Regions from separate parts of the Paenibacillus sp. TAB_01 genome, predicted to be linked through region 2. Evidence: predicted binding sites of a transcription regulator. Region 2 holds the regulator's gene; the other holds the start of a gene.
The links. The regulator Rex, encoded in region 2, represses fermentation and respiration genes when NADH is low (regulators of the CRP and FNR family bind a similar motif). The targets are predictions, from matches to a motif close to TTGTGAAATATTTCACAA.

Region 1 (3,212 bases), 2.6 Mb from region 2:
CGTTCTCCTAAGCCGTGGACATAGTTGCCGGACATCCGCGCATGGCTTCCGGTAATGGGATCTGCCGTGAACAGGACACCTGCGAGTGCCGCGGGCACCATCAGCTGCACAACGACGGCGACCTGGTGAGCCTCTGTCATGCCTTGATGCCGGCTGTAGGCTTGCACCCTCTCGGATCGTCCGGAATGGCGTACAGCGGCAATCGCCTCCCGTACCTCTTCCTCTGTCCGTACGTTTAGTACGGATTCGAACTCCCCGGCGAATGAGGCGGCATCCGAATCCTCGCTTAATGCGGACGATCGGACCGCAACCGGTGCCGAGGGTTGATGCCTGCGCAAGGTGCGCAGCGATTCAGCCACGAGCTCCCAGGCTTCCGGAGCCAGCTCATCCTGCTGAAAGGCCGCAGGGAGGATGACGAAGCCGTCCGGCACCGGATAGCCTGCCTGAAGCATTCTAGCAAGCATGCCGCCTTTGCCGCCTGCGGAGGCTTGATGAGCCGACGTTACATCGCGAAAACGAATGACACAATGTTCCACATGGAACATCTCCTTTCAATTGACCTCTTTTGCAAAGCTGGCGAGGGATTCGACAGACCGGCCTCATGCAGAGCCGTCACATGACGCAAGGGAGGTATTCGTGCAGCAGAGTAAGGAGGCTTGCTCTGACTCAGCCGACGCTTGATCAGCGGTAAAAGCTTTTTTGCAGCAGGTCCAGATAGGTGTCGGTCTCCTCCAAAATTCGGGCATAATATGCTGCATCCATTATCGTCGACGGCGCTCTCAGCTTCTCGCGGTTCGACATTCCTTCCAGAGTCCACAAAATGATCTGCAGTGCCTTCGGAATATCGACGTCCGTTCTGAACAAGGAAGGATCGATTCCTTCCAGCAGGCGAGCCTGATGACTCGTTAATACCGCCTTGTTTTTGTGCTGCAGCTCATGCTTTAACTCGGGAGCGTCCTCCTGCAAGGCAGCCAGGGAAAAATCGAACATCTCGGGATACCTTTGAATAATGTCGACTTTCAGACGGGAACAATGCCTCAAGCGCGCAATAATATCGCGTTCGTTCCAATCGATTTTGTCAAAAAACTCGTGAATCAGCAGATTCAGCACATAGTCGTATACGTACAGGTACAAATCTTTCTTGTTATGGAAATAGTGAAAAAGCAGCCCTTTGGAAATGCCCGCCCTTGTCACAATTTCATTCGTAGAGGCGTTCTTAAAGCCCTTCTCGGCAAATTCCTTCATCACCGCATTCAAAATAAGCTCCTGCTTTTCCAGCTCAAGGCTTTGAAACTTCTCGAACATATGGTTCCTTCTTTCATGAGGACTTCAAATAAATTGACCACACTGGTCAAAACGAATTGTAGCATTGTTGACCAGCGTGGTCAATGGGCTGATGCTGTATTGTGCAGCGGCTGAGAAGTGGTCCGGGGGAGAAGGGAGGTTTGCATAACCGGACACGATCCGGCGATGGATCGGAAGCGTTTTTTTCATCCGGCGTCCTGGTTGTCTTCGAGATCATTTGCCTAAAAAATGCGGGTAAATTTATAAATTTCGGTATAATCTAGCATTAGACAGGCTGTTTCCTTGCATTCAGGAGAAAACCATCGATATTGCTTGCGAATACGGTAAAAATGGGTAAAAACAGAATAAAAAGAAGAGGAATACGAGTTTATCGATAAAATTTTTTTTGCAGTTATTGAAAAAAAGCTTTACAATAGATAAGTCAGTATTTAATTAGTGGAACGTTTATTACTTGTGACTTTATTGTGAATAAATTCACAAAGGTAGTGGAGCATGTTCAGCGTAAGTGTGTGGGATAATTGATAAAACAGGCTTACTGAATATTACTCTAACGGTAGCAAAACATGGATTCATTAAATCAAGGGAGGCCGTTTTCACATGTCCGAAACATTAACACAACAACCGGCTAGCGTTGAAGCCACTGCAGCGAAAGAGCTGGATGTGCTTGATCAGCTGATGAAGCCCGAAATTCAAAAGTCCCTGACGGATCTGGTAGAAAATTTACCGAAATTGACCGAGATGGTAACCGTATTGACCAAAGCATACGATCTGGCTCAAACCGTCGCAACGGATAAAGTGCTTATCGATGACATGAAGCATGGATTTGCCGAGTTTGTAAAACCAGTTCAGGACAAAGCCAAGGACATCGCTTCCGCAGCGATCGAAGCCAATGACCGCGCTCAAAAAGACAGCGCGACGATCGGTTTGTTCGGCTTGTTGAAATTGCTGAAGGATCCGCAAATGCAAAAAATGTTCCGTTTCACGCAGGCTTACCTTGATGTGATGTCGGAGCGCCAAAACCAACGTTAATTTCGAACGGATTGTTAAAATAAGAGGAGGATCATCATGGCAAAGCACATTTTGATTTTAGGCGGCGGCTACGGCGGTTTGTTGACTGCACTGACCGCACGTAAACATTTATCGGCTGCAGAAGCTTCAATCACGGTTGTAAACCGTATCCCTTCCCACCAAATCGTGACTGAGCTGCACCGTCTGGCTGCCGGCAACGTACACGAGAACAATGTTGCGCTTCCGCTGGAAAAGCTGCTGGGCGGCAAATCCATCGATCTTCGCATCGATTCGGTTGAGAACATTGCGGTAGATCAAAAGCAAGTGAAGCTGACAAGCGGCACGACATTGACTTATGATGTGCTGGTTATCGCACTCGGCAGCGACACGGCGTTCTTCGGCATCCCAGGCCTGGAAGAAAACAGCTTCACGCTGAAATCGGTTGATGATGCGAACCGTATCCGCGCTCACATCTCCGCTCGTCTTGATGCGTACAAGCAATCGAAGAACAAAGCGGACGCTACGATCGTTATCGGCGGCGGCGGCCTTTCCGGTATCGAGCTGATCGGCGAGCTGGTTGATACGCTTCCAGCCGTATGCCTTGAAAAAGGCGTGGATTTCAATGAAATCTCCCTGCACTGTGTAGAGGCAGGTCCTAACATTTTGACAGGCTTCTCGCCTGACATGATCGAACGCGCGCAAACCAGCTTGGAGAAACGCGGCGTTAACATCATTATCGGCGTTGCCGTTACGGAAGTGAAAGGCAACAACGTTATGCTGAAAGACGGCAGTTCGATTGAGAGCAACACGCTCGTATGGACAGGCGGCGTAACCGGCAACCCTGTTGTAGCGAACTCCGGCATCGAGGTTAACCGCGGCCGTGCAACCGTGCTTCCTTC
Region 2 (3,212 bases):
ATAAATATATGAAGGAATTTTCCGCGGTGATCGTAGCCAGCTGCCAGCACATTCTCGATGCCTTCAAGCTCCTTGCCAAAAAGAAATACATACAAATTACCGAACACACGGTACAAATCAACAGTCTCGAGAATGAAGCGGACCGTCTGATGCGCGAGGGAATTCGGGAAATTTTCACCAATCCGAAGGATCCTTATCATGATTTCAAAATTAAGGAGCTGTATGAAAGGCTGGAGCAAACCACCGACGCCTGTGAAGATGTAGCCAATATATTGGAAAGCGTCGTTTTGCGTTACTCGTAAGCTTTTTTCATACCCGTAGGAGGAAATTATGTTAACCCTATTGCTCATCATTGTTGGACTGGCTCTGCTATTTGATTTCATCAACGGCTTTCACGATACGGCAAACGCTATTGCAACCTCCATTTCCACCCGGGCGCTGACCCCGAAATTCGCTGTTTTTTATGCGGCCATTTTAAATTTCATCGGCGCGGTCTATTCCTCCGGAGTTGCCAAAACAATCGGGGGAAAGGTAGCCAATCCGGCTAACATCGATCATGGTGTAGAAATCGTTATTGCTACGCTGATCACGGCTATCATCTGGAATCTCATTACCTGGTACTACGGCATTCCTTCCTCATCGTCTCATACGCTGATCGGCTCCTTGGCGGGAGCGGTCATTGCCGGAGCCGGATTTAACCAAGTCAACTGGGCCGGATTTAAGGAAATCATTATTATTCTTGTTTTGTCTCCAATCGTTGCTTTTGCAACGGGCTTCGTGTTAATGTGGATCATTCGCCAGCTGATTATTATAAGCGGAAATCATTCCCGGTCCAGGTTGAACCGGTCGTTCCGATTTTTCCAAATTTTCTCCGCCGGCTTGCTTTCCTTATCTCACGGAGGCAACGATGCGCAGAAAGCGATGGGTATTATTGTCTTCGGCCTTGTAGCGCTAGGATATCAAACCGATCTGGACGTACCGCTCTGGGTTAAAGTTTCGGCGGCCATCGCTATGGGGCTTGGAACGTCCATCGGGGGCATGCGGATCATTAAGACGATGAGTAAAAAGCTGATGAAAATCGAGCCGATCAACGGCTTTGCATCCGACTTGAACTCGTCCATCGTCATCCAAGCCTCCACAGCAATGGGCATGCCGTTATCGACGACACACGTCATTTCCTCTTCCATCATCGGTACCGGATCGGTCATGCGGTTTCATGATGTGAAATGGGCAACGGTCACCAAGATGGTCATGACCTGGATTATAACGATTCCGATCAGTATGATACTCGCCTATCTGATTTACAAAATTATTTTTCAGTTCACCTCCTGACAGCACTAAAAATCCCCAACAGAGAAAAGCCTGCACTCCTTTCCCAAGGATGCAGGCTTCTTTTGATACCCTACCGTTCGTTGCGGGCATTAATCGAGATAATAGGCCAAGCTTTGCAGCTCCGTCGTAAAGTCCGCATGGTGGACCCTCATTTCGTTCGGAACCTTGATAATAATCGGGGCAAAGTTAAGAATCGCTTCAACCCCTGCGCTGACAAATTCATTCGCAACATTCTGCGCTTCGTTCGCCGGTACCGTAATAATGCCGATTCTTACGTGCAGTGCGGCGATCGTTTCCTTCAACTCCCTCATCGGCTTCACCTTCAAGTTATTGATGGATTCGCCGATCTTGGATTCATGAGCATCGAATACCGCAACAATTTTCATATTGTCCTTTAAGTAGGCATTATAATTGCAGAGGGCGCGCCCCAGGTTCCCCGCTCCGACCAAAGCCACCGGAATCAGCTTGTCCAGCTTTAAGATCTGACGTATTTTCTCAATCAAGTAGTCGACGTCGTAGCCGATCCCTTTTTTCCCGAATTCCCCGAAATACGCGAGATCCTTCCGGATTTGCGCCGGATTCAGATCGAGCTTCTGCCCGAGATCTTGTGAGGATACCGTATGGACGCTTTTTTTGCTCAATTCGTTCAAAAATCTAAGATATACCGGAAGCCTTCGAACAACCGCTTCTGATATTTTCATTGTTTTCATTCTCCGTTTTCCCCCATCCACTGCTTAATTCGCGGAACCAGCTGATTGGTCGGCATATGCTCGATCTTCGGTCCGGGCAGTGAGTACAAAAAGTATTTCCCGTAAGTCGTATCGATGACCCTCGTGTCATAAATAATGACAATGCCTTTGTCCTTCGCTGTGCGAACAAGCCTGCCGAAGCCCTGCTTGAACCGGATGACCGCTTGCGGAACCGAAAGCTTCATAAACGGGTTCTGATTCAGTTTCTTCAGCTTCTCCGTCTTCGCCTCGACTAACGGATGATTCGGCGGCTGGAAGGGCAGACGAACGATGGCAAGACAGGTTAAGGCGTCACCCGGAATATCGACTCCTTCCCAGAAGCTGCTGGTACCCAAAAGAATGCTGGAGGCGCTGTTCTGAAACAGCCTTGTCAGCTTGCTCCGGTTGCTGCTGTCCACGCCTTGACCGAGAACCTGCATCCCGAAGGGAGCCAGCCGGTCTTTAAGCGAGGCATGAACCAGCTTCAGCATCCGGTTCGAGGTAAACAGCACAAGCATGCGCCCTTTGGTTTCCAGCGCAACCTCCGCCAGCGATTGGGTCAGATGCTCCAGAAACTGCTTCTCACCGGCATTTCCCCGAATGCTCGGGAAATCTCTGGGGATGGCCACCAGCGCCTGCTGCCTGTAGTTAAAAGGGGACGGCAGCTGTACGGTCTTCAGCTTCGGCTCTTCTTCCTTGCTGTCCGTCTCCAAGCCGAGCTGCTCGCAAGTATAATCGAACGACTTCCCTACCGACAAAGTCGCGGAAGTCATAATGATACTGTCCTTCACGTCAAAGAAATGCTGCTGCAACATCGGACTCACGTCGATGGGAACGCAGACCAGCTGGAGCGACTTGCTTTTATTGAATTGTCCCGCTTCGAGCCAGTAAACGTAATTGTCGTCAGGCATGGTCATGAAGTAGTGCAAATTATCGCGGTGACGATAAAGCTCCTTCACGGTGCCCGTTACGTCCGTTAGAATGCCTTGAAGGTCCAGCTCGTCCTGCATCTCCTTCATTTCCGATAACAGCTTGTCCAGCTTCCTCAGCACCTCGCTGGTCAACAGGAAGATGTTATCCTCCAGCACGAGCAGCTTATCCCAGCCCTGAGGCTGGTCTTCCTTCTTAATGCGGTAAACCAGCTGACCGCCT

Region 1: ACHHV8_RS32420 (DUF1641 domain-containing protein) is a predicted target of Rex. The motif match lies at 1,768-1,785, and genes of this name have one in related genera.

Annotation. Positions count from the first base shown of each region.
Region 1 is NZ_JBIFNP010000001.1:6,646,876-6,650,087, reverse strand. Features, by position in the region: gene ACHHV8_RS36845 (PEP/pyruvate-binding domain-containing protein) at 1-536, opposite strand, end outside; gene ACHHV8_RS32425 (TetR/AcrR family transcriptional regulator) at 682-1,305, opposite strand; gene ACHHV8_RS32420 (DUF1641 domain-containing protein) at 1,903-2,334, shown strand; gene ACHHV8_RS32415 (NAD(P)/FAD-dependent oxidoreductase) at 2,371-3,212, shown strand, end outside.
Region 2 is NZ_JBIFNP010000001.1:4,093,686-4,096,897, forward strand. Features, by position in the region: gene ACHHV8_RS19770 (DUF47 domain-containing protein) at 1-302, shown strand, start outside; gene ACHHV8_RS19775 (inorganic phosphate transporter) at 331-1,332, shown strand; gene ACHHV8_RS19780 (redox-sensing transcriptional repressor Rex) at 1,422-2,042, opposite strand; partial or broken gene dinG (ATP-dependent DNA helicase DinG) at 2,039-3,212, opposite strand, start outside.